DNA from 2 places in the Bacillus sp. OTU2372 genome. Region 1 is predicted to be linked to the other one. Evidence: a T-box and tRNA genes for the amino acid it is inferred to sense, from the RefSeq annotation. Region 1 holds a T-box; the other holds one or more tRNA genes.
The links. A T-box is a leader RNA that pairs with one kind of tRNA and senses whether it is charged. The one in region 1 lies ahead of AAHB15_RS13265 (valine--tRNA ligase), so its partner is inferred to be a tRNA-Val.

Region 1 (16,505 bases):
CAAACGAATTGGGTAATTGATCAGCTTAAAAAGCTAAATCCAAATTTTGAATTTGAGGTCAAAGAAATTGTGACAAAAGGTGATAAAATCCAAGATGTAACCCTCTCAAAGGTTGGCGGAAAAGGATTATTTGTTAAAGAAATCGAACAGGCAATGATTGATAAAGAGATTGATATGGCCGTCCATAGTATGAAAGATATGCCGGCCGTCCTTCCTGAAGGTTTGACGATCGGCTGTATCCCATTCCGTGAAGATCACCGTGACGCTTTGATTTCAAAAGGCCATGTGAAATTAAATGACTTAAAGCCAGGTGCCATCATCGGTACAAGCAGTCTTCGCCGCAGCTCCCAGCTTTTAGCGCAGCGTCCTGATCTAGAGATCAAATGGATCCGCGGAAATGTGGATACAAGATTAGAAAAGTTAGAATCCGGTGAATACGATGCCATTATTCTAGCTGCTGCAGGTCTATCCCGTCTTGGCTGGGCGAAGGAAGTTGTAACGGAATTTATTGATGCCGATATTTGTGTTCCTGCAGTGGGTCAAGGAGCATTATCCATTGAATGCCGTGAGGACGATAAGGAACTGCTAGAGCTGTTTGAAAAATTCACATGCAAAAAAACAGAAAAAGCCGTTCGTGCTGAACGGGCGTTCCTTCACAAAATGGAGGGCGGCTGCCAGGTGCCGATTGCCGGCTTTGCACAAGTAAACGAAAATGATGAAGTAGTTTTAAATGTTTTAGTCGGCTCACCAGAAGGTCAAGAGATTTTCAGAGAAGAACTTCGCGGACAAAATCCGGAAGAGCTCGGAAATCAGGCTGCTGATTTATTAATTAAAAAAGGAGCCAAGGACCTGATTGATCGAGTTAAGCGGGAGCTTGAAGGTCGTGAGTAAAACCGGCGCTTTGCTTGATAAAAAAGTTCTTGTTCCTAGAGGGCGAGGTCAAGCAAAATCTTTCTCAAAGCTAGTCGAGAGGTATGGAGGGATTCCTGTTGAAATCCCTCTAATTGCCTTTCGACCGATTGAAAAAATTCAACGTCTTCAAGTATGTTTGGAGGCACTTGATACATACGACTGGATTATCTTTACGAGCAATGTCACGGTCGATACCTTTTTTTCGTTTTACGACCGTTATGCAACCGCTTTGCCCAAGATTGCTGTAATTGGAAAAATAACGGCTGAGGTTTTGCAGCAGAAGGGGATTCACCCGGCATTTGTCCCTTCGGCCTATGTTGCCGAGGTGTTTGTCGAGGAGTTTTTACCTTTAGTTGATGCCCATGCCAAGATTTTGCTCCCAAAAGGCAACTTGGCTCGGGAGTATATTGCCGCTTCGTTAACGGCGGCAGGGGCACAAGTCGATGAAGTGGTTATTTATGAGACGTATTTGCCTGAAGAAAGCCGTTTGAAGCTGGCCCAGATGCTTTCAGAAAATGAACTGGATATCCTCACCTTTACTAGTCCTTCGACTGTTGATCACCTCATGGTGGTCGTCAAGGAGTATGGTTTGGAGGAGCAGTTGAAAAAATGTATAATCGGCTGTATCGGACCTGTTACGGAAAAAAAGCTGCTTGAGTATGGTTTGACGGTGCATGCGTCACCAGAGCAGTATACCGTGAAGGATATGATGGAGAGCACGATTGCTTATCTTGAGAATGAAGGTGGACTTAACACCAGTTAACAGAGGCCATGCGCCAGTATTGTTGAGTTATCCGCCAGTAAATTAGAATATCGCCAGTAATTTTCTTTTATCCGCCACTAAAAAGCGGTGATGCCCAGAAAGCTGCGGTTATCCGCCACTAAACGAAAGTTATTCGCCAGTAACAAATTAAAATTAAATATTTGGAGGTAAAAATAGAATGGAACTTCAATTTCAACGTCACCGCCGATTACGGACAAGTGCTAATATGCGTGCGCTTGTAAGAGAAAATCACATCAGACCAGAAGACTTCATTTATCCGTTATTTATATATGAAGGCGAAAATATCCGTAAAGAAGTCTCATCTATGCCGGGAGTATTCCAAGTATCAATGGACAACCTTCAGGCAGAAATGGAAGACATCGTTGCACATGGTATCAAGTCTGTATTATTATTCGGAATCCCAACCACAAAAGATGCCTGCGGAACGCAAGCCTTTCATGACCATGGGATCGTTCAAATCGCAACCCGTTACATAAAAGAACATTTTCCAGAAATTATCATCGTCGTAGATACCTGCCTCTGTGAATATACCGACCATGGCCATTGCGGAATGGTTGAAGGTGACAAAATCCTTAACGACCAATCCCTTGATTTACTCGTAAAAACAGCTGTCGCCCAAGCAAAAGCAGGTGCTGACATTATTGCCCCTTCAAACATGATGGACGGGTTTGTTGCTGCAATTCGCGCGGGATTAGATGAGGCAGGATTTACTGAGATTCCGATCATGTCTTATGCGGTTAAATATGCGTCCGCATTCTATGGACCATTCCGAGAAGCTGCCGAGGGTGCACCACAGTTCGGTGACCGGAAAACTTACCAAATGGACCCAGCAAACCGCCTTGAAGCTTTCAGAGAAGCAGAATCCGATGTGGCAGAAGGCGCAGACTTCTTAATCGTGAAGCCTGGTATGCCATACCTTGACATCGTTCGTGATGTAAAAAACAACTTTAATCTGCCTGTTGTTATCTATAACGTAAGCGGTGAGTATGCCATGATTAAGGCCGCCGCCCAAAACGGCTGGATTGACGAGAAAAATACAGTAATGGAAATGCTGGTTGGCATGAAGCGTGCTGGTGCTGACCTAATCATCACCTATCATGCAAAAGATGCATGCCGCTGGTTAAAAGAAGCGGAATAAACAACACTTGAAATGAGGGAAAAGAATGCGTTCGTATACCAGATCGATTGAAGCATTTAAAGAAGCCCAAAACCTAATGCCTGGGGGTGTGAACAGCCCGGTTCGTGCCTTTAAATCCGTTAATATGAGTCCTATTTTTATGGAAAGAGGCAAAGGGTCAAAAATATATGATATAGACGGAAATGAATATATCGATTATGTATTGTCATGGGGTCCGCTGATTTTAGGGCATTCCAATGATCGTGTCGTCGAGGCTTTGAAAAAAACAGCTGAATTGGGGACAAGCTTTGGTGCCCCAACGGAATTAGAAACGAAATTAGCACAACTTGTGATTGAGCGCGTTCCGTCAATTGAAGTAGTCAGAATGGTCAACTCCGGAACGGAAGCGACAATGAGTGCACTTCGATTAGCACGAGGCTATACAGGCCGCAACAAAATTTTAAAATTCGAAGGCTGTTACCATGGCCATGGCGATTCATTATTGATTAAAGCAGGCTCAGGTGTCGCTACATTAGGGCTGCCTGACAGCCCAGGTGTTCCTGAGGGGACTGCTAAAAATACAATCACAGTTCCGTACAATGATCTTGAAAGTGTTAAATATGCGTTTGAGCACTTTGGTGAAGATATCGCTTGTATTATCGTGGAGCCTGTTGCTGGAAACATGGGATTGGTTCCGCCGCTTCCAGGATTCTTAGAAGGTCTTCGTGAGCTGACAACAGCCAATGGTTCGCTACTCATCTTTGATGAAGTTATGACCGGATTCCGTGTCGGCTACAACTGTGCACAAGGCTATTTTAATATAACGCCTGACATTACTTGTCTTGGAAAAGTCATCGGCGGCGGACTTCCTGTTGGTGCTTACGGTGGTAAAGCTGAAATCATGCAGCAAATCGCTCCAAGCGGCCCAATTTACCAGGCAGGGACACTCTCAGGTAACCCGCTTGCAATGACGGCTGGTCTTGAAACATTAAGCCAATTAACACCTGAGCACTATCAAGAGTTTATCCGCAAAGGTGATCTGCTGCAAAAAGGTTTTGAAGCAGCAGCTGAAAAGCATGATATTCCGATTAGTTTTAATCGTGCTGGTTCAATGATTGGTTTCTTCTTCACGAACGAAGCTGTTATTAACTATGAAAAAGCTAAGACATCTAATTTAGACTTCTTTGCGGCCTATTATCGCGAAATGGCGAATCAAGGGGTATTCTTACCGCCATCTCAGTTTGAAGGCTTATTCCTATCCGTAGAGCACTCTGATGAGGATATTGAAAAAACGATTCAAGCAGCAGAGGTTGCTTTTTCGAAACTTAAATAATATTAATTTCTGCACCCACCTTTGTTAAGCGTGGGTGTATTTTTTTTGTTCGTAATTGGGTATAAATGGAAAATTATCCAATAAACAAGGAAAATGAGCCAATCATCTTCAAAAATGAGCCAAGCCCCCGAAAAACGAGCCAATTATCACCTAAAATAAGCCAATCCAACAGAAAAATCAGCCAAACAGAATAAAGTGCCCATCAAAAACATTTCTTTTTGCAAGTCAGAATACCATTTTTATCATAAAAAATTGTCCTCCCACATAGAGTTTAAGTGACATAGTGATTTTGCGTGGAGGATACGAAAGGAGGAGTCGCTTTGTCCCAAGAGAATCAATCGTGCCTGCGATTTTCCTTGGAGGAGTCATTGTGGTTTAGAAAAGGACAGGAAGTCGAGGAACTCATTTCGATTTCCCTAGACCCGGACATCACCATCCAGGAAAACGATCAGTACGTAACCATACGTGGTTCGCTCCAACTATCTGGCGAATATAAAAGTTACGAAGCAAGCGAAGTAAGTGAAGAGGATGGGGTTACCTCCCAAAAATTTGTCGAGAGAGTAGCTGAACTGGAAGAGGCGGGATCCTGTGAATTTTCGCACAGATTCCCAGTCGATATCACGATTCCGAATAACCGGATTCAAAGTATCTATGATATCGACGTCCTTGTAGAATCATTTGATTATTCCATCCCAGAGCGCAGTTGCATCAAGCTTTCCGCCGAGTTAACGATTAGTGGTTTATATGGAAATGAACAAGTTGAACAGCAGCAGCAAGAGGAAGAAAAAGAGTTTGAAGTGCTTCACCGTTATGAAGAGGAAGAAGTGGAAGTAGAACAACCTGCCGTCCATAGCAGCTTTGAAAACAACTTCTTGTTTGAAGCCGAAGCAAGGAAACCGCAGGAAGAAGAAGAACCAGTTGAAATCTTACCGAATTTCCCTACCTTCAATTATCATCCTCAGGTCGAGGAAGAAGAAGAGGAGGAAGAGACAGAAGAGTATTCTCCTGCATGGAATTTGCAGGAGGCTAGGAGTGAAGGGAGCCATCCTGAAGCGGTTGAAACAACCGCAGAAGTTATTGTAGTGAAAGATCACGCTCCACAGCACCATGAAGAAATAATTGTTGCAGAAGTTGAAGTTTCTGAGGAAAGTTCATCTTCTTCTTCTTCAGAAGTGCCGCCAAAAGCAGTGAAAAAGAAGAAGACTGCTAAGAAGAAAAGTATGACGTTGACAGAGTTCTTTGCCCGTAAGGATGAAAGAACAGGCCAAACGAAATTAAAGGTTTGCATTGTTCAAAAAGGGGATACGGTTGCTAGCTTAGCAGACCGCTATGATGTATCCGTTCCGAACCTGCTCCGTGTCAATAATCTTGATTTAAATCAAGATGTATCTGTTGGTCAGGTTCTTTATATTCCGGGGACACTTGCAAAAAATTAGCGGATGAATAAAAAGATGAGCGGGTTTTTTTCCAACCTGCTCAGCTTATTTTTCTTAAAGTTTTACTAATCTTCGCCTTTCATTGAAAGAGAGATGACATCTCATGAGCGAAATGAATCGGTTAGGATCAATAACACCAATTTTACAAAATTATCTTGTCGAGCCTTATTTTGTTGAAGACTACGGGATTGTTCAAAAGGTTTATTCCAATAAAGGCACCTTTGCACTAAAAAAAATCCCACCTACAACAGGGACAGATTTCATCCGTCATGTTCACCTGCTATATCAAAAAGGCTTCAACCGCATCGTCCCCATCTATCCAACCATGGACGGCCGGTATGCGGTTTTACATGAGAATAATCTTTATTATTTAATGCCGTGGATGCCCAATGATCAAAAAGAAAACCGTGATCAGCAAAATTTCGAGCTATTTAGAGAGTTAGCTAGACTTCATACCCTGTCTGCGAAGGAAGTAACGGTCAACAAAGAAGAACGTACTGAGCACTACGAAACCACCATTCAGCAGCTTGAAAAGCATCAGGAATTCCTTGATGGCTTTATGGATGAATGTGAAAAGAAGACCTATATGTCACCGTTTCAGTTGTTGTATTGCTTATACTATAACGAAATCAGCCAGGCGCTCCGGTTTTCGAAAGCCAAATTCGAGGAATGGTACGAAACGACGAAAGACGACGAAAAGGCACGAATGGTGATAACTCATGGGAAATTATCTCCCGAACATTTTCTCTACGATGACCGGGGGTACGGTTTTTTTATTAATTTTGAAAATGCCCGTTATGGGTCCCCTATTCATGATCTGCTCCCATATTTATCAAGGGCCTTAAACACTAGACCAAAGCGGAGTGATACCGCGATTGACTGGGTGTATCACTACTTTAAATATTTCCCTTATAAAGAGGATGAGAAGTTATTATTCAACAGCTATTTAGCCTTACCTGTTCCGATTATGCAAGTGGTCGATAGCTATTACAAGAAACAAGGAAGAAAGAATGAAATGAAGTTTGTTCGGAAGCTGCAGGAGAAGTATTGGCACCTGAAAAATTCCGAGTATGTTGTGATGCGGATGACTGAAATTGAGAATCAACAAAAGCAGGCAAAAGAAGGAGCCCAGCAGCAGTCATAACCTGCATGATGGGCTCCTTAAAGTATGTCAAAATAGAGGGAAACAGCAATCACAAGAAAAATGGCTAACAGCAATACATCAAGGACGGTTGGTAAAAACAGTGTGCGGATAAATTGAAAGATGCTGAAGGGAACAATCAATTGTGCGGCAATCCTGCGTGAAGTGATAAACCAGGGACGGTATTTATATTTGTGGAAATTATTACGTTTCACGTTCCGAACCTCCCCAAAAAGATAAAACTTTTATTTATATATATTCCAAAAGCCTATAGAAGTTCTCTTCATCTTTACATAAGGTATAAAAAATAAAAAAATTGGTCATCCTGATTGACGTCACTCCCCTTTTTTGGGTAGTATAACAATATAATTTAAAATGAGAGCTACGACAGGGAAGAGTACAATGCACTCCTGCTTTAAGAGAGGGAAATCACTTGCTGGAAGATTTCCTAAGCAGAACGTTGGAAAGTCGCCCATGAGCTTCTTCTGCGAACAGAGAAATCCTAGTAGTTGAAGACGGATAAAATCCGTTATCTAAGTTAAGAGCCAATCGTGTTTTTGGATTGGAAAAAAGGTGGTACCGCGAAGCAAACTCCATTCGTCCTTTTATGACGACTGGGGTTTTTTGTATTTACCGGAATTTTGAAGGAGGAAACAAAATGGAAACAAAAGAATTAACAATGCCGACCAAGTACGATCCGCAAACAATTGAAAAAGGTCGATATGAATGGTGGCTGAATGGCAAGTTTTTTGAAGCAAAGGATGACGAAAGCAAACAGCCGTACACAATCGTTATCCCGCCGCCAAATGTTACTGGAAAGCTCCACTTAGGTCACGCTTGGGATACAACCTTACAAGATATTCTTACACGGATGAAACGAATGCAAGGTTATGATGTTCTTTGGCTGCCTGGCATGGACCATGCGGGTATTGCAACTCAAGCAAAGGTAGAAGAAAAACTTCGTAACGAAGGAAAAAGCCGTTATGATTTAGGTCGTGAAAAATTCGTCGAAGAAACATGGAAATGGAAAGAAGAATATGCGTCCCATATCCGTCAGCAATGGTCGAAATTAGGCTTAGGCCTTGATTATAGCCGCGAGCGTTTTACACTTGATGAGGGTCTTTCAGATGCGGTTAAAGAAGTATTTGTAACCCTATATAAAAAAGGTCTAATCTACCGTGGTGAATATATTATTAACTGGGACCCATCAACAAAAACAGCATTATCTGACATCGAAGTAATCTACAAAGATGTTCAGGGTGCGTTTTATCATATGAATTATCCATTAGCAGATGGCTCTGGTCAGATTGAAGTAGCCACAACTCGTCCAGAAACAATGCTCGGTGATACCGCTGTTGCCGTTCACCCGGAAGATGATCGTTATAAGCATTTAATCGGTAAGACAGTAATCCTCCCAATTGTTGGGCGTGAAATCCCGATTGTTGGTGATGATTATGTGGATATGGAATTTGGTTCAGGGGCTGTAAAAATAACGCCTGCTCACGACCCAAATGACTTCGAAGTGGGTAACCGTCACAACTTAGAGCGTGTCCTTGTCATGAACGAAGATGGTTCTATGAATGAAAAAGCCGGCAAATACCAAGGCTTAGATCGTTTCGAATGCCGCAAGCAAATTGTTAAAGACCTGCAAGAGCAAGGCGTTCTTTTCAAAATTGAGGAGCATATGCATTCTGTTGGTCACTCTGAACGCAGCGGAGCGGTTGTTGAACCATATCTTTCAACCCAATGGTTTGTTAAGATGCAGCCACTTGCAGACGAAGCGATTGCCCTACAAAACAAAGAAAACAAAGTAAATTTCGTTCCAGATCGTTTTGAAAAAACATATCTTCGCTGGATGGAAAATATCCGCGACTGGTGTATCTCCAGACAGCTTTGGTGGGGTCATCGAATTCCGGCTTGGTACCACAAACAAACAGGTGAAGTTTACGTAGGAACGGAAGCACCTGCAGATGCTGAAAATTGGGAACAAGATAAAGACGTATTAGATACATGGTTCAGCTCCGCATTATGGCCGTTCTCTACAATGGGCTGGCCAAACACTGAAGCGGCTGATTATAAGCGTTACTTCCCAACGGATGCACTGGTAACTGGTTACGACATCATCTTCTTCTGGGTTTCCCGGATGATTTTCCAAAGCATCGAGTTCACAGGGGATCGTCCATTCAAAGATGTTCTTATTCATGGTCTCGTTCGTGACGAGCAGGGCCGTAAGATGAGTAAGTCACTTGGTAACGGTGTAGATCCAATGGATGTTATCGAAAAGTATGGTGCCGATGCCTTACGCTACTTCTTATCCACTGGAAGTTCACCAGGCCAGGATTTACGTTTCAGCTTTGAAAAGGTCGAGTCCACTTGGAACTTTGCCAATAAGATTTGGAATGCTTCCCGTTTTGCCTTGATGAATATGGATGGTTTAACATATGAAGAAATTGATTTCAGCGGCGAAAAATCGGTTGCCGATAAGTGGATCTTAACTCGCTTAAATGAAACGATTGAACATGTAACAAGACTGTCTGAACGCTATGAGTTCGGTGAAGTTGGCCGTGCCTTATATAACTTTATCTGGGATGACTTCTGTGACTGGTATATTGAAATGGCGAAGCTTCCATTATATGGTGAAGATGAAGCAGCTAAGAAAACCACTCGTTCCATCCTTGCTTATGTATTAGACAACACGATGCGTTTGTTGCATCCATTCATGCCATTTATCACGGAGGAAATTTGGCAGAATCTTCCACATGCTGGTGAATCCATCACAACAGCAGCATGGCCGGTTGTAAAACCAGAGCTTTCTGATGAGCAGGCAGCACAAGATATGAAACTTCTTGTGGAAATGATTCGCTCTGTACGAAACATCCGTGCAGAAGTGAATACGCCAATGAGCAAAAAAATTAAGATGCTTGTAAAGGCTAAGGATGAAACGGTTCTAAAAGCTGTTGAAGAAAACCGTAGCTATATTGAACGCTTCTGTAATCCTGATGAGCTGACAATGGGCGTAGACATCGAAGTACCAGAAAAAGCAATGACAGCTGTGGTTACAGGCTTAGAAATCATCTTGCCGCTTGAAGGACTCATTAATATTGACGAAGAAATTGCTCGTCTAAATAAAGAATTAGACCGCTTAAATAAAGAAGTGGACCGCGTTCAGAAGAAATTAGGCAACGAAGGCTTTATGAAAAAGGCCCCTGAAAGTGTTGTGGCAGAGGAACGTGCGAAAGAGAAAGATTATCTAGAAAAGAGAGACACGGTCGAAGCGCGTATTAAAGAGTTAAGGGGATAACAAATTTTGCGAGACGAATTCAACACTGGGTTCGTCTCGCTTACATAAAAGGGGTGTACCAAAATTGTTTACAACTTATCAAGAAGCCCTCGACTGGATTCATGGGAGACTCAGACTAGGGATTAAACCAGGCTTAACACGGATGGAATGGATGATGGACAAACTTGGCTCTCCGGAAAAGAAAATCAAAGCCGTCCATGTTGGAGGGACAAATGGAAAAGGTTCCACGGTTACCTTTTTAAGATCAATTCTCCAGGCAGGAGGATATACGGTGGGAACTTTTACGTCACCGTATATAGAACAATTTAACGAACGAATCAGTGTTAACGGAAAACCGATTAGTGATGAGGAAATATTAGAGCTGACCAATGTCATTAAGCCGCTCGCAGATGAATTAGAAGGAACGGAACTAGGTGGTCCAACGGAGTTCGAAGTGATCACGGCGATGGCCTTTTACTATTTCGCGAATACAAGCAATATCGACATTGTTATTTTTGAAGTAGGGTTAGGCGGACGGTTCGATTCCACGAATATTATTCAGCCGTTAGCTGCGATTATTACAAACATTGGATTAGACCATACCGCTATCCTAGGTAATACCTATGAGGAGATTGCTTTCGAAAAAGCTGGGATTATTAAAAATAACACACCGATTTTTACGGCGGTTAAACATCCTGGTGCGTTAAAGGTAATTGAGGAAATGGCGGATAAGAAGTCTGCCCCCATCTTTCGATTAAATCAAGAGTTTCAGATTTCTGGACATGAATCGATTGCCAAAGGGGAAGTTTTTACACTAAAATCAAAGTCACTATCCCTTGAGGATCTTGAGATTAGTATGATCGGGCAGCATCAAACGGAAAATGCTTCACTAGCTATTCTTGCCGCAAATTATTTAAAACAGGCAGGTTTTTCAGTAACGGAACAATCCATTCTAAATGGACTAAAGCAGGCTTACTGGCCAGGCAGGTTTGAAGTTCTTTCTGAAAAACCACTGGTAATTATTGATGGTGCACATAATCAGGAAGGAATTACGGCATTAGTTCATGAGCTAACTAGCCGATATAAAGATCGAAACATTCATATTGCTTTTGCTGCGTTAAGGGATAAGAAATTGGATGAGATGATTAGGATGTTAGATGGGATTGCGGATCAGATAACTTTTGTTAGCTTTGATTTTCCTCGCGCTGCTAAGGCGGAAGAATTATGTGAAATTAGCAGTTCAGCTAGCAAAGTAGCAGTAAATGATTGGAAGTCTTATCTTCAAGAAAAGATAAAAAATCAGGAACCTAACGAGATGTTAATCGTTACGGGTTCTCTATATTTTATTTCAGAAGTTAAACCTATAATTTCTGAATATATGGAAAATAAATGTTAAATATTTTTTTAAAAAGCCAATTCACGAAAGATGAATTGGCTTTTTTATGTAACGTAAATAGAACTGTAAAAAGCCATTTGCAGAGGGTGGTACTTACCTTGTAATCGCAAGCAGATCTCTCCCTATATCATAAACATTGGAAAATGGATGAGCTTCTTTTTAGTATCAAGCTTCGAACAATAGACTTCATTTCTAATGGGTTAAAGTCCGGAGCCTGGGATTTTTTTAATATACCAAATCTTCGGTAATGTTTTAAACAACCCATGGTTGCTAGAAGTTAGATCAATTAGAGTGTTAATCTCATAATTTGGTCACTTTTTTCTAGCAATGTAAGCGTTCAATGACTAAGCCAATGTTGAGTAATTGGACTTTTTCGTTGGTTACTTAAATGTCAATAATCGCAGAAAGGACAGCGTGCCTTGGATGTCATGCTAGCCAAGATTGCAAAAATCTATGAAAAAAAGTCGAAAAATAGGATAAAGAGGTTTAAGTAATTATATCAACTTTTTATATAACAATACTGAAGAAAGAGACAAAATTCCTAAAAAATTCACTTCCTTTCATTATCTATTAATGTATACTACAAGAGACAATATCACTAGGTGTATAATACCAAAAGAAGGTGAGAATTTAGTTAAAAATACTTAAACAAATTTAAAAATCAGTGTAGATTAACATTAATTCAGCTATTGGCGGGGATTGTTTTTATTGGAATAATTACTACTATTTCTGTACGATCAATTCTAGGATTATTTGAAGTTCAAAGAAGGATGCTCACGTTCACTTATACGCAACAAATATAACCAGCAAAAATGGTCGTATCTGGATGCTAATGTTATAGAAGGTATACAATGTCATCGGGTGGTATTGGTGCTGAAGAAATTTTTAAACGCGGGCTGTAAATCCAAATCCTTAATAGGAGAAAATGAAAATTAAATGGTGTTTATCTATTGTTATCTTTTTATATTAGGTCTAGTACTAGGTTCATTCTATAATGTAGTCGGACTACGAGTTCCATTAAATAAATCTATTATAAGGCCACGTTCCACCTGTACAAAATGTGGGCATTTGTTAAAAACGATAGAACTCATCCCAGTAGCCTCATATATAATACAAAAGGGGAAATGCCGTGATTGTCAAAAGCGGATTTCTCCTATCTATCCAATATTTGAATTACTCACAGGAATACTATTTATAATTGCACCGTTAGTTGTTGGGTGGTCTTCAGAATTAGTGGTTGGGCTTACATTAATCTCTATGTTTATGATTATAGTAGTATCAGATATTCATTATATGATTATCCCAGATAAAATTCTCATTTGGTTTGCAGGAATTTTTTTAATAGAAAGATTTTTTTGGCCATTAACTCCCTGGTGGGACAGTCTCCTTGGAGCTTTTATCGGATTTGTTCTCTTACTAATGATTGCTTTTGTTAGCAAGGGTGGAATGGGCTTTGGTGATGTAAAACTATACGCATTACTAGGGGGTATTTTAGGGGTTAAATTAGTCCTCCTATCATTCTTTATATCCACTTTATTTGGTTCCGTTATTGGTGGAGTAGCGTTACTGGTGAAAATTGTCAAACAGCGACAGCCGGTACCATTTGGACCTTTTATCGCTGGGGGAACATTGACAGCTTATTTTTGGGGATCGGATATAATTAAAATTTATTTACAATTCCTTAATCAAGTATTTTTATTAGGGGGGTGTGTATGGCTTTTTCCCTTATTACTTCTAATAACAGAAAAAATAATTTGGTATTAAATAACCACTTCATTAAGTTGTTAGAATTAATACAAAAGAACCCACTGTCAGGGCAAAGTTTTGTGAGAATTTTCTTCACATTATTGTTGTGGAATCAATTAATTTTTCTAGTGGTCAAGAAATTACTTGCTTTGGTCAGACCAACAAACCTCTAAGCTATTTATTAGTGATCTCAACGTTGTACATTCCTAGTATAGCAGACTTGGCTCCTCAGTTGCCAAAAATTGATGCCCCAGTACCAGCGGCTAAGGGTAATCTTTTTAGCGATTTGATGCACAACTTCAACAAGCAATTGTTAAAATAATGCCGAATCAACAAATAATTTGACGAAAGACTACAATAACAAGACGACAAAAGTCTTGTTATTTTTTTTTACCTATATGTTAGGATGAACCCAATGACCCTTCGGAAGAGAGAGGAGTACAAGCAGTGGACAAGCCTAACAAAGGCAATACAATCAAGATAAAATTAAATGGAGAAACCCAAACCTTTGAGGAAGAACCTAAGAAAATCGACCGCGAGCCAAACATCGAACCTATTCCAAGCGTGATAGAAATAGATTCGAATAAACTAGAAAATGATGGATTCTTAGAAACAGCCGCCACCCAGGAATCTGTCGATGAAAGTTTTGACTGGATCATTCCGGAATCCTCCGATCAAGATATAGAGGAATTTACGATTGCTGGCGATAAAAAAACAAAAAAGCCGAGCCTCCCCAAAATATCATCCTTTTCAACCAATCCAAAAAAGAAAAAGGATCGTAACATCGTCACGATTGTCACTTCAGCTGCCTTTGCCATCCTAATAGGTACAACAATTGGATTTGTTATGTTGAAACTAGTGATCACAGGACCATCGGATAAGGTGGGAACTCAAACAATACCAACAGTGGCTGAAGAAAACGGAAATACAACCGTTGACAATACCGGAGAAAAATCATCGGACGCTATCACCTTAGACCAAATGACAACCTATGTAATCCAAGGCGGTGTATTCTCATCAAAGGATGGTGCGAAGGAAACGTCAACCGAGGTAACTTCAAAGGGTGTTCCATCACAACTAGTTGAAATGAGTGGAAAGCAATATCTATTCCTTGGAGTAGCCGATTCCATTGAAACAGCCAAATCACTTGGCAATCAATATAAAGCAGATGGTGTCGAAGATGTCTTTGCCAAGCCTCTGTTACTTGATGAAAAACAAGTATCCGGTCTAAATGATAAAGAGAAAAGCTTCCTAAAGAATGTACCTACTATCTATGAAACGTTATCATTAGCAACCTCAACTGCTCTATTAAATAATGAACTGTCTAAGGAATCGACTAAGGCGATCACAGGTCTTGAGGAACAATTAAAGACGAGCGGGCTAAAGAATGCAAAGGTAACGAAGATAAAAACAGAATTAACGACCGCTGCTGATAAGCTAGATACTTATCAAAAATCCAAAAGTAAAAAGAGCCTCAGTCAAGCTCAACAGCATCTTTTAAACTTTTTAAGTGCCTATTATTCATTGTAGTCGACAACAGTTGATATTTTCCGGGAAATAAGTCCTGCCATTTTGGTGGGGCTTATTTCTTGTGTGCCGAAATATTATTTTTTTGCATAATTTGACAATGATCTTCAAAATTTAATGATATTAAAATTGTTTGCTTCTACAATTTCTGATAGGATTAACATGTATCTCCCTATACAAAATGTCAAAAGGTAAGGTGATTGAATGCAAAACCTCATTTTAGCCTCTTCTTCTCCACGGCGAAAAGAACTTCTAGAAAATCTCCACTTATCATTTGCGATCTCAAGCAGTGAAGTTGATGAAAGCTTTGATCCTGCACTCTCCCCAGAGGAAGTAGTCATGGAGTTAGCCGAGCGTAAAGCACAGGTCGTTTTTCAGAAGAATCAAGAAGCCTTTGTGATTGGCTCGGACACAGTTGTGGTTGTAGATCATCAAATTTTAGGAAAGCCAGCAGACGAAGCGGAAGCCATTAGTATGTTAAAAAGGTTATCAGGACGTCAGCACGAAGTTTTCACTGGTGTTGCCATTGTAACTCCAACGGGTTCAACAAAATTTTATGAAAGAACAGAAGTATGGTTTTGGGAGTTAACAGACGAAGACATTAACGCCTATGTGCAAAGTGGTGAACCGTTTGATAAAGCAGGTGCTTACGGGATTCAGCAGTTTGGCAGCATGCTTGTCAAAAAAATAAATGGAGACTATTTTGCGGTTGTCGGCCTGCCTGTCGCAAGGACCATAAGGGAATTGAAAAAGTCAGGCTACCATTTGCCATATTAGAGAAAGACTCCCACTAAAAGGGGAGGAAATTAAATGTCCACAAATACATTAATGATTCGTGATTTTCCGCATGATGAAAGACCAAGAGAGCGTTTTATTAACCATGGACCGCAAAGCTTATCCAATCATGAATTGATTGCGATCCTGCTCCGCACCGGGACAAAGGAAGAATCGGTCCTGCAATTATCGAATCGCCTTTTAACGCACTTTGAAGGTCTGCGCATGTTAAAAGGTGCGACGTTAGAAGAAATGACGGAAATCAAAGGGATTGGTGCAGCTAAAGCGATACAGATTCTTGCAGCGGTTGAGATCGGCAGAAGAATTGCCAATCTCAATTACACAGATCGCTATGTGATACGCTCTCCGGAAGACGGGGCGAAGTATGTGATGAACGATATGCGCTTCTTGACCCAAGAACATTTCGTCTGTTTATTTTTAAACACGAAAAATCAAGTCATCCATAAACAAACCGTCTTTATCGGCAGCTTAAATGCTTCAATAGTACACCCGAGGGAAGTGTTTCGCGAAGCATTAAAACGTTCGGCTGCCTCAATCATTGCCCTGCATAATCATCCTAGTGGTGACCCCACTCCGAGCCGAGAGGACATTGAGGTTACTAAGCGTTTGGTGGAGTGCGGGAAGATAATTGGGATCGACCTTCTTGATCATTTGATTATCGGCGAAAACAAGTTTGTGAGTTTAAAGGAAAAAGGATATTTATAACACTATGATATTATTTGACGTTAGGATATAATATTGGGTATGATTTTTAGGACTGTTTTTTAAAGTAACCATGTAAATAGTACGATAAAAGACATGATAATTAAGGTGATTACCTGCCTATAGAATTTGTGCATTTAGTAACAGAAAGGGAGATACAACAGTATGTTTGGAATTAGACCTAGAGATCTTGGAATTGACTTGGGAACCGCCAATACCCTCGTCTATGTAAAAGGAAAAGGCATTGTATTACGTGAGCCATCAGTAGTAGCCATGCAGACCGATACAAAAAGTATTGTCGCAGTTGGGAACGACGCAAAAAATATGATTGGACGG
Region 2 (16,505 bases), on a different contig from region 1:
TACTGATGCCATTGACGCAAAGGAAATGGTTCGAGATAATGACCATTTTTCTAAGATGCCGTGCAACACCCCCGCCGCAAAAGCATCCCCTCCTCCTACTCTATCCACAATATGATCGATCAAATGCTCCGTGGATTGGATCAGCTCACCTTTCGTATAGATGTTGCCTTGAAGCTTATTGGTCGAGGCCGAAAGAACCGTCCGAAAAGTGGAACTCATGTATTGGATATTCGGGTACAACTCATTTATTTTTTCATAATAGTATTTAAGTTTTTTTTCTTTTAAAAGTGAGTCATTTGCAGGTCCGATACCTAGTAAATGAATAGCATCCAATTCTCCGCAGAAACAGATATCAATATAGCCCAAGAGCGGTTTTATCGCTTCCGCGCACGCTTGCTGGCTCCATAACGATGCCCGATAATTAAAATCAAGACTGGTCATAATTCCTGCTTCTTTTGCCTTCTTAACTGCCAACAACACGAGATCTCTTAAATTCTGTGATAATGCAAGAGTGATTCCAGTAACGTGAAATAGGTCAATTCCTTGGAATAGTTCACCAAAGTTTAATTCTTCGACAGTTAGACCTGAAAAGCTTGAATATTTCCGGTCATACGTTACTTGTGCACTTCTCCCACCTACTCCGCTCTCCAGATAATAGGTCCCTAACCGCTCTCCGCCTTTAATAAGGGAATTGGTATTTACACCATAAGATTGGAGATGTCTTTCCACCGCAGCGCCCAGTGGGTTACTTGGGACTTTGCTCACAAATTTGACTTCATGGCCAAACTGCGAAAGCGAAACCGCCACATTGGCCTCTGCTCCGCCATAATGCATCAACAGGTTATCTGCTTGAAAAAGTCTTTCTCCTGATTTGGTAGAGAGACGCAGCATAATCTCTCCAAGCGTCACTATTTTTTTCATGTAAATGCCCCTCTAACTTAAATTCTGTAATACAGGTACTCTACTAAAGAAAGAATAGCCATGGATTGTCCATAAGGCATCCCAGTTACGGGGATTTCCTTGTAAAATTCTTGTGTTTCTCCCATTGCTGTTCCTGCCGATACATGCTGCAATTCCCCGTTTTCGTCAATATTCTCAACCACTGCCTGTATCGCCTTTAGTCCCATATTTAAATACCTTTTATCCGTATAACGTTTCCGAACAGCCTTTAAGGTTCCAAAAGCGAAGCCTGCTGTACAAGACGCCTCCACATAAGAGGTTGGATCATTTAGCACTGTATGCCATAAACCGCTTTCATTTTGGTGTGTTTCAAGCGCTTCAATTTGTCTATTAAGCGTGTCAATTAGGATTTGACGGACAGGATCGTTGTCTGGTAAATCTACTAAATCTAAAAACTCTGGAATCGCAATCGTGACCCAGGAATTGCCGCGGCCCCATAGCGCTTCCGCAAAGTTGTGATTTCCTTCAAACGTCCAACCGTGGAACCATAATCCCGTTTTCTTATCAAACAGGTATTTAATATGTACCAAGAATTGTTTTTTTGCTTCTTCAATATACTCAGACTTGTTCAGTAATAAACCGATTTTGGTTAATGGTAAAATACTCATCATTAAGGTGTCATCCCATAATTGTTGATAATTCTCCGATCCAAACACGACATGCTGAATCCCGCCATCCTTAGTTCTTGGCATATCATGATAGAGCCAATCCCCCCAAGTTTCTAAGTATGGAAGATAAGCAGGATTGTTTGTTTCTTCATACAAATAGGCTAGGGTTAGCATTTGCACCATCGTGTTAACATTTTTTTCGACTGGCGGTTCTTTAAACTGATTGTCGAACCATTTTACAATGATATTTAATACGTTTTCATTTTTTGTCAGTTTATAATACTTCATCATTCCATACAGGCCGACACCTGCTGTCCATTCCCAATAGTTAAAGCTCTTATTATCAATTTTTCTGCCATCGGCAAGCGGAATGGCATACTTCCCGTCTGGGTCATTTAAGTTAACTAGGTTATCAATCAGTAATTCAATTTTCTTTTCTATTTCATGTCTGTGCACTTTGATTACCTCCACTAATGTTATTGCAAGAGCATGCGTATAAAATGGAATTTTAGTGTTAAGCATTCACCTTTTATTATATGGAAACCCTTTCTTTAAATAAATTTAAAATTCCGTTTTCTTTTATTAAAAAACAGTGTTTTCTTAAGACTGATTTTCAAGCAAATATACATTCTTTGAAATGTGCAGTTTTCCTTATTTTTTTTTACCTTGTTAGTACCTTTTTGAAACAGCAGCATATCGGTTCTTTTGTACTGTGAAAATAGTTACAAATTGTCTTTTTAGTGATAGGAACACACTGTATTTTCACTAAAAATAACGGAATTTTAAATTAAATGTTCGGAATAATTAAAATATAATGAAGAGGGTCTTTTCATCTTGGAATTTACTTTGTCTTGTACTTTTAATAGAGAGAGGTGTTGGCACTCACTATTGTAAGCGCAGTCATTTATATCTGTTTAATAAAATACAGTCTTTAGGAGGATAAAAATTTGAAGAAACGTTCTATTACTAAAAAGCTTTTATCTACCACAATCGCCTTACCCCTGTTATTAACAAGTGTTTCTACTGTCACTGCCAGCGGAGTCCAAAACACCCAGCCTTCAAGCAAATTCCAGGGAAAAGGAGTCCAGTTAGAGTACCTTGACAGAGGTTTAGTAGCCGCCTCTACATCTGAAGGAGTCTTTTTAAGCTGGCGCCTGCTGGCAAATGAAGCAAAAGGATCTTCTAAAACTGGTTTAACTGGTGTAGATTTTAATGTCTATCGTGATGGTAAAAAGATCGCCACGGTTACGGACAGTACCAACTTCTTAGATAAAGATGGCAGTACTAAATCTAAATACTATGTAAGTTCCGTTTTGGACGGTAAAGAATTAGACCAAAGTGCTTCCGTCACCGCATGGGGTCAAGCCTATTATGATTTAGCCCTAAAAAAGCCAGCAGATGGAGTAACCCCAGCTGGTGAGACCTACACTTATTCGGCAAATGATATGAGTGTTGGAGATGTTGACGGCGACGGGAAATACGAATTTTTCGTCAAATGGTATCCTTCTAATGCCAAGGATGTGTCACAAGTAGGCTACACCGGAAATACGTATATTGATTGCTATAAGTTTGACGGCACTCTCCTCTATCGCATAGATTTAGGTGTGAATATTCGTTCCGGTGCCCATTATACCCAGTTCCTTGTATATGACTTTGATGGGGACGGGAAATCGGAAATCATGTTCAAAACGGCGCCAGGAACAAAGGTGATTAAATACGACAAAGCAGGTAACGTCACCTCTGAAAAATATATCACGATGCAGCAAAAAGACATTGAGGCTGGATATAGTAATACCGATGATTATCGGATGAGTAAAGAAGACTATTATAATCATGTAGTTAAAATGTTTATGAACTGGGACAAGCAGGAAGAGGTAGTGAATGGGCATTGGCCAAAAACACTGGAAGAATGTTTTGGAATTGCAAAGAAATACAGCTACCCTCTTTCGAAAGAAGATGCTGAAAGCTTAACCGATTATTTCATGGATGTATATGCCCCTAGCCGAAGCAGCAATAACAAGCTCAGAAACTTTGAAGGATTTATTGTTGACGGCCCTGAGTATTTGTCTGTCTTTAATGGTGAAACAGGTGCCGAAATGGATACCATTGACTATAAACCTGGACGTTATGACGATGGCCTGATGTGGGGCGACTACGCGATGGCAAGAATTGAGCCAGGAAACCGTGTCGACCGCTTCCTAGCAAGTGTAGCTTACCTCGATGGTGAAAAGCCTTCTGCTGTTTTTGCCCGCGGTTATTACACCAGAACCAATCTGGTTACATATAGCTGGGATGGAAAAAACCTGAAGGAAAACTGGGCGGTTGACAGCGGCTGGACACCAATGACTAATCCATTTAATGACAGTCCACATGGAAAAGATGGTACAGATCCACAATATGGTTCAATTACTACCCAGGGGGCACACTCGTTAAGTGCTGCAGATGTGGATGGTGATGGAAAGCAAGAAATCGTTTATGGAGGAGCTACCATCGACCATGACGGCTCTCTGTTATATAGCTCAAAAGATATCTTGCCGCCACAAAGCTCATCACCAGGAACACTTGCCAGATTAGGACATGGGGATGCACTTCATGTAACAGACATTGATCCAAATAGACCTGGTTTGGAAACCTTTATGGTTCATGAGGGAGCAACAGGAGCTCCATATGGGTATTCACTCCGTGATGCTAAAACAGGTCAAACGATTTATGGTGGTTATACTGGTAAAGATACTGGCCGAGGGATGGTTGGAGATATTGATCCATCACATCCTGGTTTAGAAACATGGGCTGTTGGTTTATGGACAGCGGATGGACAAAAAATTAGTAATACTGCACCAGGAACTAATATGAATATTAAGTGGGCTGCAGATATGACTACACAGATTGTGGATGGTGCAAAGGATGTAACACCTACTATTAAAGATTGGCTGAAAGGTACTGTACTTACTGCTGAGGGTACTAGAACAAATAATGATACAAAGGGAAATCCTGGATTAGTAGCTGACATATTCGGTGATTGGCGTGAAGAGCTCCTTGTCAGAACTGCCGATAGCTCTGCCATCCGGGTTTACCTCAGCACGGAAGTAACAAATCATAAATTGTATACATTAATGCATGATCCTCAATATCGCGCGGAAGTAGCTAGGCAGAACACAGCCTATAATCAGCCTTCTTATACAAGCTTTTATTTTGGAAGTGATCTCAACTGGGCTAACGTTCCAATCAATGTATACTGGACACCTGGTGTGTTGTCGGTATTAGACAATAAGATTGAGGATTATAAAGCAAATGGAGAGTTGTCTGGACCGATTGTTCCACAATTAGAAAATTCACTGAAACAGGCTCAGTTCCATTTGGAAAAAGGATCAGTTGATACTGCACTAACTTTTATGGAAAAATTGGCTTCTGAATTAGCCAAGAAAACAAATCAAAACGATCTTTCATCCAATGCTAAATTGAACTTAAGCCATGATGCACAAGAAATGATAGATATGTTAGAAAAAGTAGAGAATAAATAAGATAATTTGCGGATAGAGTGTCTCAACTTGCGGTTAAGCTCCTACTACTTGCGGATAGAGTATTTCAATTTGCGGATAGTCTGCTCTCACTTGCAAATAGAGGGTTCAATTTGCGGTTAAGTTACTCCTACTTGCGGATAGTCTACTCTCACTTGCAGATAGAGTGTTTCAATTTGCGTAAAGCAAATTATTAACTGTAAAAGAAACTTAAACTAATAAAAGGTGCCAAACAACTGATGAAAATTAGTTGTTTGACACCCTTTTTTATTGTGATAATCCTTGTCGTTCCAGCTCCAGAAGCCGGGTCTTCATCTCTAAACCGCCACGATAACCAGTCAAAGCTCCGTTCTTTCCAACCACTCGATGGCAAGGCACGGTTATTAAAATGGGGTTAGCGCCAATTGCTGTACCTACTGCCCGAACAGCTGCGGGTTTGTTTATTTTATTGGCTATCTCGGAATAAGATCTGATTTCACCGTAGGGGATCTCACACAAAGCGTTCCAAACTGATAGTTGGAAGTCGGTTCCATTGTAATCAAACGGAATGGTAAAGGTCTTCCGTTTGCCGTCAAGATATTCAAACAATTCTCCCTCATACTTCATGAGCGTTTCCTGACTTTCACTAAGGGGACTTCCTGGAAACCGTCTGTTGGCCCATGATTTTAATTCTTCAAACGGCATACCCTGAGAACCTACAAAGCAAAGTCCCTTTGAGGTAGCCGCTATGTACATCTTCCAATCCTTATAGTTTAATATTGACCAATAAATAGTCGGCTTAGTCTGAGATTTCACTTTCCGATTCCTCCGTGATATATTTTGACTGACGGTATTGTGCAGGTGTTTCTCCCGTCTTCTTTTTAAAAAGTGTTATAAAATATGGTGTATTAGGGATACCTACCATTCTAGATATATCCGTAACTGCTCGGTCAGACTTTACTAAAAGCTCTTGAGCCTTTCCAATCCTAACTTCCTGAATATATTCAACAGGAGTCGTTCCTGTAACTTTTTTAAAGGTTCGCTGCAAATGGTAGGGACTTCCATGACTGATGATTGCCAGGGTTTCAAGCGTCAGTTTGCTATGATAATTTTCATTGATATGATTAGTAATCGTACTGATCCATTCTTGGTCAGGCAGGTTTTGTTCAGTGGGCTTGCAGCGTTTACAAGGGCGAAAATTGGCTGCCATGGCTTGTTCAGAACTTTGAAAGATTCGAACATTCTCTTTTTTGGGAACACGTGACTTGCAGGAGGGTTTACAAAATATCCCTGTGGTTTTTACCGCGTAAAAAAATGAATCATTATACGAAGCGTCATTTTCAATAATTGCCCGCCATTTTTCAGCTGTTATCATTCCGTTATCAAAATCTTTTTGTCCACTCATTGTTCCACCTCTACCATATTATAACGCACCCCAAATAGAAATAGCCTTATTTTCAAAATAGAAAAGCAAGATTACGAAATCATTTTTTGTGATAATAATAGAAAATGAATGCGGGTGATAATTTTGATAAACGTAAGTGAAAATAATTGGTTTGTTGAGAATGATAAGCTTTATATTAATTTACCGCTAGACTTTGATATGGCTGCAAATCTTGGCTATTTAGGACGAAATAAGAATGAATGCATGTATGACATTGAAAATAATGTTATTACAAGAGTAGTTCAGACAAGGGCAGCCAACAGACTTGTTCAGATGCACGTAAATGATAAAAACCAAATGATTGTCCAGTTTATAGATTCTACACCAGACGAAAAAGAATGGAGAAAAGTTTTTAGTTTCATTTGGGAATGGTTTGATTTAGAGCGGGATTTATCTCCATTTTACGAAATGGCCAAAGGAGATCCGCTGCTCGAAAAACCAGTCCAAGAATTTCGCGGATTAAGAGTGATTGGTGTGCCGGATTTGTTCGAGGCTCTTTGTTGGGGCGTTTTAGGGCAGCAAATTAATTTAGCATTTGCCTACACGCTAAAAAGACAGTTTGTTGAAAGATTTGGGGAATCCATTGAATGGAATGATAAAAAATATTGGACCTTCCCTGCCTATAAACAAATAAGTAAATTATCACCGGAGGATTTAGCGGATATTAAAATGACTGTGAGAAAAAGTGAATACATCATTGGCATTGCCAAGTTAATGGACAATGGTGAACTTTCTAAAGAAAAACTATTGGCTATGGACTTTAAAGAGGCGGAAAAAAGTTTGATTAAGATACGCGGGATTGGTCCTTGGACAGCCAATTACGTTTTAATGCGCTGCCTACGGTTTCCGACAGCTTTTCCGATTGATGATGTCGGTTTGCATAACGCGATCAAGTTCATGAGGGGTTCGGAGAAAAAGCCTTCGAAGGAAGAACTAATGGAACTTTCATTAAGCTGGTCCGGCTGGCAGGCCTATGCTACGTTTTACTTATGGCGGGTTCTTTATTAGGCAAAAAAAACATAGAAGCCTAATTGGATGATGTTAGGCTTCTATGGTGACCTGTGAGAGCAAACAAACATGTAAGTATAGAACAACTTATTACTACTTTTGTAATAAAAATTAATCTATTAAAATATTCACCTATTTGTCCACCCAATATGATTAAAGGCTAGCCAATGTAGGCTAGCCTTTTTTAGTGCTTGAACTTTTTTATGCCTGTACCTTTAATTGAGGCTGCTTTTCCTCTTTTAGTTCAGGAGGTAATTCAAGTCGTTCAACTTTGTTCACGATGAAAATGTAAGAAAATGCTCCGATTAACAATACTCCGCCAATAAAGAATAATGCGGCACTAAAGGAATGCGTTGTACTCAAAATATATCCTACTACGATAGGAATCACGATACCTGCCAAGTTACCCGATGTATTAAAGATACCGCCGCTCAGTCCTATAATTTCTTTTGGAGACATATCGCCAACTAGAGTCCAAGTGGCACCTGCCATCCCTTTGGCAAAAAAGGAAACTGACATGATGAGCATGATAAGTGCTGGAGATGAAGTATAGTTTGCCAAGACGATAACACTTGAAAACAAGAACCCAATGATAATTGGAGTTTTACGTGCTGCTCCGAGAGACTTCCCGCGCTTTAACAAGTAGTCCGATATATATCCGCCAATGATTCCGCCGAAAAAGGCGCCTGCATATGGAATAGAAGCCATAAATCCAACCTTGAGCATAGACATATGTTTTTCTTCAACAAGATACGTAGGGAACCAGGTTAAGAAAAACCAAACAATTGTATTTAGGCAAAATTGCGCTATATAAATTCCTACCATTTGACGGTTGGTCAACAGGAGTTTTGCATGGGCCCACCTTATTTTTATCGGTTTATCCCCTGCATTCGCCAGACCGCCCCCCTCAAGAATATAGTCAATTTCGGCTTGATTTGCTTTTGGATGCTTTTTGGGCTCATGGATATGTTTGAACCAAAAGAACGAGACCACAATGCCAGCGATACCTGCAATATAGAATATCATATGCCAACCATACTTCTGTAGAAGCAAAGCCAACACTGGTGTAAACAAAGCTAGTCCAAAATATTGGGCAGAATTATAGACGGAAACTGCCCTGCCACGTTCATGCTGAGGAAACCACATGGCTGTTAATCTGCTATTTCCCGGAAACGAAGGAGCTTCTGCAGCCCCTACGACGAATCGTAGAAGGAATAACATTAGGAAACCGCTAACCCACCCTTGAAAAAAGGTGAATAGCGACCATAGGAACAACCCAATCCCATAAACAACACGGGCCCCAAATCGATCCAATAACCATCCTCCTGGGATTTGCAGAAAGGCATAGGCCCAGTTGAACCCAGAGAAAGCGATTCCCAATGCTACGGCATCTAATTGTAAATCCTTGTTCATTACAGGGGCAGCTACACTTAGCGCCGATCGGTCGATATAGTTAACTGCTGTCGTGATAAATAATATAGCCAAAGTCAAATAACGAAAATTAGTTTTTTTGGTAATCGCTCTCAAATCTTGCAAGTTAACACTCATAAGATTCCCTCCCTAAATATGTGAACATTATCCTTAGATAAACTGGTAAACTTTCAATCTTTTCGAATACTAGTTATGGAAAAAGTATGACCATTCTTTTATTCAGAAACCTTATTTCGACTATCAAGTATTGGATGATAACCTCTGTTATGTACCTTATTTGAAAGACTCTATCACCAAGTCCTGATTATTCTCCTGATGAATTCCTATATAACAATCTATTATTCTTCATTAACATTTTGGTACTAATGCAAGTTGATCGCAGTATTCTTCAAACTATCTCTTTTCAAGTATCTCACGGGACAGTTGCTATACGAAAACCATTTTTTTCTGACATTCGTCTACCTCCTTCAATTTTACTGAAAACCCTTACAACAATTATCGCTTAATGTATACGTTAATGTCAATAATTTATTTTAGTTTTCACTTACCCTATTATTTAAATTCACAAAATTTACACATAAAACTCAATAATAATAAGGATTTTTAAATGTTAGTCATCAAAAAGTAATATTTGTCACACAAAAACCATTGACACTAATGTATACGTTGTTTAATAATAAACGTATAAGTTATTCCTAAATCACCTAACTATTTGGTGACTAAACATTAAGGATAGAGAAGGAGAGTTAATTTATGGCAGCTACTATGGATAAAATACAGCAAAAGGAAAAGATGATTGAGATGATGGCCAAATTTATATCGCTCGTCAGCTACAAGCTTCCTGATGATGTAGAAAAAAAACTGAAAGAATTGAGCGAAGAAGAAAATAATCCTCTTGCAAAAATCATCTACAAAACAATGTTTGATAACCAGAAGCTAGCTTACGAGTTAAAGAGACCTTCATGTCAAGATACAGGAGTTCTTCAATTTTTTGTAAAGTGTGGACAGAACTTCCCCTTGATTGGGCAGTTGGATAGCATTCTAAGGGATAGCGTGTATAAATCGACCAAAGAAACCCCTTTGCGTCATAATTCTGTAGAGACATTCGATGAGTACAATACAGGAAAGAATATCGGCAACGGTACACCTAGTATCTTCTGGGAAATCGAAGAAGACAGTGACAAAGTGGAAATCTATACTTATATGGCAGGGGGCGGATGTACCCTCCCTGGAGTGGCAACAGTCCTAATGCCCGGGGAAGGCTATGAAGGCGTAGTAAAATTTGTACTTGACCGCATGACAAGTTATGGACTTAATGCTTGCCCTCCACTTCTTGTAGGTGTTGGCGTCGGTACTTCTGTTGAAACAGCTGCCTTAAATTCAAAGTTAGCCCTTATGAGACCTGTTGGAAGTCATAATGAAAATGAAAACGCGGCTAAGATGGAAAAACTTCTTGAAGATGGAATTAACGCTATTGGCCTTGGACCTCAGGGACTTAAGGGATCTAAATCTGTCATGGGTGTAAATGTTGTGAATACAGCAAGACATCCTTCTACAATTGGAGTTGCAGTTAATACAGGATGCTGGTCCCATAGAAGAGGAAAGATCACCTTCGATAGTAATTTGAACTATGAAATTAGTACTCACGAGGGGGTAACACTATGAGTAAGAAAGTTTTAACAACACCTATAAAGAATGAAGATCTTAAAAATATCCGAATCGGAGACATCATCTACCTGACAGGGACACTGGTTACTTGCAGAGATGTTGCACACAGAAGACTCATCGAGGAAAAAATCCCTTTACCTGTAGACCTTAGGGGTAAAGCTATTTTCCATGCAGGTCCTATTGTTAGAGACCTTGGAAATGATCAATACGAGATTGTCTCTGTTGGTCCCACAACCAGCATGAGAATGGAAAAGTTTGAAAAGGAATTTATCGAAGAAACAGGTGTTAAACTCATTGTTGGAAAAGGTGGAATGGGGAAAAACACCGAAGAAGGATGTAAGACTCATAAAGCGCTGCACCTCGTATTCCCAGCAGGAAATGCTGTTCTTGCGGCAACAAAGGTTGAACAAATCAAAGAAGTACATTGGAAAGACCTTGGAATGCCTGAATCTCTTTGGGTATGTGAAGTGAATGAGTTCGGTCCTCTGATTGTTTCCATTGACGCAGAAGGAAATAACATCTTTGAAGAAAATAAAGTGGAGTTCAATAAAAAGAAGGATGAACAATACGAGTTGATAAGCCAGCAAGTACGATTCATCAAGTGAGTTTTTCCGTCACATGATGTCTTTTGGATATGATAAAAAATGTTAGCATTCTCAAATTTGTGTACTATATAAAATTATTTTTTTATTGTAAGTGGAAACGCATTCAACCGTTTTACTAGATTAAGATGGAAATCATAGTCTTAAAAAACCGGTTTAAGACAGATTCGTATTTGACATCTTTAGCGATGACGAATCTGGATTTGTAATTGGTTGGAGGAGCTGCAATTATTTTATCTATAGATGGAGTTGGTGCGGTATGGTAATGCAGGTACTACAAAAAACACAAACGATAGTTCGCTATGAGAATTATAACCGGGAAGTATATTACGGAGTGGTTGAGCATGATGCAATTCTACAATTATCGAGTAATTTTATAGAAGTAGTTAACAATGTACTAAAATATGATGGCGTAAGAGTTAACTATAGTGATGTGAAAATTTTGGAACCTGTTGCACCCTCAAAAGTAATTAATTTCGGGTGGACCTATTCTGAACACGCAAAAGAAACTGGAGGAAAGGCCAATCTCAAGGAACCGTTTTTGTTCTTAAAGCCGACATCTTCCTTGATTCCAGATCACGGTGAAATCATTCTTCCATCAAGCGATTTAACCAAGCAGGTTGAATTGGAGGGGGAAGTTGCACTTGTTATTGGAAAACGCGGCAAAAATATAAAAGAAGAAGAGGCATTGGATTATGTTTTCGGCTGTACAATCTTTAATGATGTAACGGCACGAGATCTTACAAAAACCGATCCCCAGTTTACACGCGGCAAAGGGTTTGACACTTTTGGTCCTTTAGGTCCGTGTATCGTGACGGGTATAGATCCAACCAATTTACAAATAGTTACAACCCTAAATGGTAAAGTCGTACAAGAGGGTAATACTAATCAGATGTCACTTTCCATTCCTTTTCTTATCAGTTGGATATCAAAGGTTATGACACTCGAGCCCGGTGATGTTTTGGCAACTGGTTCACCTTCTGGCAGTTGTCCAATGAAGTCAGGTGACGTTGTTTCTGTGGAAGTAGAGAATATCGGGAAACTATGTAATTATGTAATCTAGCTTATATATTTTTTCCAGCCAAGGCTGTGGCGGATTTCTTGAAAATCTCTACAGCCTTTTTCTTTTATGTAGGAAGTTTTCTTTTACATATATCTAAGTTATTTACCACTAATTAAGTCAGAGATCGGATAATATTTAAAATTTCACTACGGGCTCTATAACGGTGGGATTGTAACATTGATCGTGCAGCATCCGGTTCTGATGCCCTCATAACAGCAACAATGGCTTTGTGGTCCATTATGGAGCGTGTTGGTTTAGGCCGGTGCTTAATCGTATATAACCGGGCACGATATAGTTGATCAGATTGACTATCCATAACCACTCTAAGACGGGGATTTTGGGCTAAATCGACAATGAGTTGATGAAATTGCTCATCAAGGTCAGTCCATAAAAGTAAATCTTCAGAGTCTAGTGCCTTTTCTTGTTCCTCAATCAAATGGTCAAGTTTGTCTAATTCTTCAGAGGTAGCACGCTTGGTAGCCAAGCTGCCAGAAATCCCATCAAGCGCTTCTACTACTTCATAAATTTGTTGGAGATCATGCGCTACAATGGGTGCTACAACAAACCCGCGACGTGGTATGAGCCGTACCCACCCCTCCATCTCTAAACGCACGAGAGCCTCACGAACCGGCGTTCTACTCATCCCCAAGATGTCAGCCATTTCCCTTTCGAGTACTGTTTGTCCTGGAGGGAGTTGAAGTTGTCGTATGGCATGCCTTGTTGCAAGATAAGCAAGTTGTGGCAAGCGTGATTCCCCATTTTTATCTAAACTATTTAAAAATAAATGAATGTTTTGAGAAAGAGCAGAATGATCTAGTTCTTTAAAATTAACATCTGCCGTTGCAAGTTCATCTGGCGAATTCATACTATTAACACACTTCCTAATAAATTTGATTAAAATAACATGGTAATGATTAGCACTGTATCTAAGTTTATATAAAAAAACGGCTCTATTAAGAAATCATACCAGAAAAACAATTCTAAACTCAATAAAGAGCAGATCATGACAATTTTCTTTGAACACTATTATTCATTTGAATAACCTTCATCATTATGGATTATAAGCTATTTACGATTAAAACTCTCCGAAATCACTCGTATATATTTTACATTTAAGAACGTAAACTCATATCCTTTGGATGAAAGGTGGAATCAAAATTTTTCTGGTAAAAGCCAAAAACAAAAAAAGTCCTAACACCGTAGATGTTAGGACTAGTTATGACCTGTGAGGGGTTCGAACCCCCGACCTCAACCCTGTCAAGGTTGCGCTCTCCCAGCTGAGCTAACAGATCTCTTATTAAGCTACAAATTTAATTATAGTGAAAATGCTCAGAATGTCAATACCATTTTAATCAACTTTTTAAAAAAACGAAATAGGAACACTTGTTCCTTATCAACTTGAATAAAGAACTAATGTTCGGTTATAATATATATTATAAACCAAAAGGAGTGTTTACCATGGATGGCCTTTTAATACGCTCAATCGAAGAACATATGCCAATTGAGATGATTTATCTTGCTGAAAACCAAGAACTTTCCCAAAGAAAGCTAATCGTGAAAGAAATAAACGATGACTACATTCGTGCTTATTGCCTGCTTCGGAAACAAATTCGGACCTTTAAACGCGAGAACATTTTATCAATTATGCCGGAAACTCGTTCACCTAGAACGTACCTCCATTAAACCTACCCCACCTCCCACAACCATTCCCTACCCTATTAAGCAACTTCTTTCTAGTTATGATAAAATGCAGTTGAATCAAACGAACTACGGGGGGCTTTCCATGCAGTATCCAAAAGGCACAATCAAAGAATATACCTTTCATAGCTCAGAACTACAAGAAACGATGCAGCTTCTTATCTATCTGCCTGTAAACTTTTCACCACTTTTCAAATACTCACTGCTAATTGCTCAGGACGGCAGAGATTATTTTCAGCTTGGCCGAATCGGACGATTAGCAGATGAATTACTTTTTAAACAAGAAATTGAAAATTTAATTATAGTTGGGGTACCCTATAAGAATGTAAACGACCGACGTCGCAAATACCATCCCGATGGTGATCAAAACCACCAGTATATTCGTTTTCTAGCACACGAATTAGTTCCCTTTCTAGATAAGGAATTTCCAACCTATCAGATGGGTTCCACCAGGGCATTAATTGGTGACTCTCTTGGTGCCACTGTTTCCTTAATGACGGCGGTCCACTATCCGCATTCCTTTGGAAAAGTATTGCTTCAATCACCATATGTCGATGAGGATGTCCTCAATTTAGTAGAAAATTTTAAAGAAGGGCAGCTTTTAGAAATTTATCATGTGATTGGAACTCAAGAAACAAAGGTCCCAACTACAGACGGAAAAGTAAAAAACTTTTTAAGTCCAAACAGGGTTCTTGCCAAAAAAATACAAGCAAAACCAATTACATACTTTTTTGAAGAATTTAATGGTACCCATACATGGACCTATTGGCAGCCTGATTTAAAGCGGGCGCTTAAAATGTTTTTTTAGAACTTCTTATAGATATTTTAATTTATTTAATATATTTAGAAAATTTGCTATAATAATTGAAAGCGATTTTATCAATGTTTTTGTAAAATAATTTCAATATTGGAGGTAACCGCATGAAATTTGGTGTTGTCATTTTCCCATCGAAAAAGCTTCAAGATGTAGTGAATTCTTATCGTAAACGTTACGATCCGCATTATGCTCTTATTCCTCCGCACTTGACATTAAAAAGTGCTTTTGAAGCCACAGAAGAAAATGCCAAGATTTTTGCTGATAAACTACGTAAAATTGCTGAAAAAACTGGCCCTTTTACTTTAAAAACGGCGAAAATCAGTTCCTTCAAGCCCGTAAATAATGTAATCTATTTTAAGGTGGAACCAACGGACGAGCTTTCCACCCTACATTCAGAAATCAATCGCGAATTGAATGATGAAAATACAGAATATGCCTTTGTCCCTCATATTACGATTGGCCAAAAGCTGTCAAATGATGAACACTCTGACGTTTATGGGTCACTCCGGATGACAAAGATTGATCATGAAGAAACGATTGACCGCTTTCATCTGCTTTATCAATTAGAAAATGGTTCTTGGACCGTATATGAAACATTTCGGCTTGGAAAGGAATAGTAAGACGTGAAAATCAAAGTGGTTGAAAATCAAAAAGAACTTGAAGACGCCTTTTCTATTAGAAAAATTGTTTTCGTTAAGGAGCAAAATGTTCCAATCGAAGAGGAAATAGACCAATACGAGGATGAAGCAACTCATTTTGTTATGTATGGAGATACAGCCAATCCCCTTGCTGCCGGTAGATTCCGTGTCATTGATGGTTATGGTAAAGTCGAACGAATTTGTGTGTTAAAAGAAGCTCGTAAGACCGGAGCGGGGAGATTGATGATGAATGCCATCGAAACCTTCGCCCGGAAACAAGGCTTGCACAAATTAAAACTGAATGCCCAAACCCATGCGATTCCCTTCTATGCCGGACTTGGTTATGAGGTAGTATCGGAAGAATTTTTGGATGCAGGGATTCCTCATAAAACGATGGTAAAACAAATTCCTACAGAAGCACTTGCCGACTAACCGGCAGGTGCTTCTTTTAGCTGGATAATTAATCAAACACTTTCCGAAGCTGGCCGGTTTTGTTAAGATAGAACATGTGTTATTTTCGCGAAATAGAGGTTTTAAATATATGAAAACAGCTATCTACCAAAAACAGCTAATTACACTCTCACAATTGGCTCGAGATCAGTATCAAAAAATTTACTTAGCAGGGAAAAATGGAGAACTTGACTGCCCCACCTGTCATGAAAAGGTAAAATTGTTTCTAGGAATACAGATGGAGCCGCATTTTTTTCATGTCCATACACCCGAAAAAAAATGCCTTGATCCTGACCCCATTATAGATTCAGATGATGCTCCACTTTATATCGAGCGGAATGGTTTCAAAATCCCCCAAGGACGGACCATTACCGCGACAAATACAAACCTAGAACTATTTCAGCATGCTAAACCGATTGAATACTCTCTTCCTTATACACCAACTAATAAAAATGTTGGACAGGAACTGCCAACCTATTTAAGACTGCTTGCTGAAAAAGGAGTAGTGCTTGATAAAAGCCAAGTGGATGCCGTCATGGAAACAGATGGCTCGTTATTAGTCCTAGCAGGAGCAGGGAGCGGCAAAACGCGTGTTTTAACGGCGCGGACTGCTTACATGCT

Region 2: it has a tRNA-Val gene. The T-box ahead of AAHB15_RS13265 (valine--tRNA ligase) is inferred to sense a tRNA for this amino acid. The anticodon was not compared.

Annotation. Positions count from the first base shown of each region.
Region 1 covers NZ_JASATK010000007.1:12,026-28,530, reverse strand. The annotation lists gene hemC (hydroxymethylbilane synthase) at 1-891, shown strand, start outside; gene AAHB15_RS13295 (uroporphyrinogen-III synthase) at 884-1,675, shown strand; gene hemB (porphobilinogen synthase) at 1,854-2,834, shown strand; gene hemL (glutamate-1-semialdehyde 2,1-aminomutase) at 2,860-4,146, shown strand; gene spoVID (stage VI sporulation protein D) at 4,467-5,582, shown strand; gene ysxE (spore coat protein YsxE) at 5,686-6,726, shown strand; gene AAHB15_RS13270 (hypothetical protein) at 6,744-6,938, opposite strand; T-box leader at 7,099-7,331, shown strand; gene AAHB15_RS13265 (valine--tRNA ligase) at 7,382-10,024, shown strand; gene AAHB15_RS13260 (bifunctional folylpolyglutamate synthase/dihydrofolate synthase) at 10,089-11,399, shown strand; gene AAHB15_RS13255 (prepilin peptidase) at 12,336-13,163, shown strand; gene AAHB15_RS13250 (hypothetical protein) at 13,593-14,675, shown strand; gene AAHB15_RS13245 (Maf family protein) at 14,877-15,449, shown strand; gene radC (RadC family protein) at 15,483-16,172, shown strand; gene AAHB15_RS13235 (rod shape-determining protein) at 16,335-16,505, shown strand, end outside.
Region 2 covers NZ_JASATK010000001.1:208,439-224,943, reverse strand. The annotation lists gene AAHB15_RS01190 (sugar kinase) at 1-921, opposite strand, end outside; gene bglB (beta-galactosidase BglB) at 939-2,024, opposite strand; gene AAHB15_RS01180 (rhamnogalacturonan lyase) at 2,516-5,089, shown strand; gene AAHB15_RS01175 (methylated-DNA--[protein]-cysteine S-methyltransferase) at 5,354-5,881, opposite strand; gene AAHB15_RS01170 (bifunctional transcriptional activator/DNA repair enzyme AdaA) at 5,865-6,470, opposite strand; gene AAHB15_RS01165 (DNA-3-methyladenine glycosylase family protein) at 6,669-7,517, shown strand; gene AAHB15_RS01160 (MFS transporter) at 7,719-9,065, opposite strand; gene ttdA (L(+)-tartrate dehydratase subunit alpha) at 9,702-10,613, shown strand; gene ttdB (L(+)-tartrate dehydratase subunit beta) at 10,610-11,221, shown strand; gene AAHB15_RS01145 (fumarylacetoacetate hydrolase family protein) at 11,484-12,281, shown strand; gene AAHB15_RS01140 (GntR family transcriptional regulator) at 12,394-13,146, opposite strand; tRNA gene AAHB15_RS01135 (tRNA-Val) at 13,501-13,573, opposite strand; gene AAHB15_RS01130 (hypothetical protein) at 13,740-13,964, shown strand; gene AAHB15_RS01125 (alpha/beta hydrolase) at 14,065-14,787, shown strand; gene AAHB15_RS01120 (YjcG family protein) at 14,901-15,413, shown strand; gene AAHB15_RS01115 (GNAT family N-acetyltransferase) at 15,420-15,866, shown strand; gene AAHB15_RS01110 (ATP-dependent helicase) at 15,976-16,505, shown strand, end outside.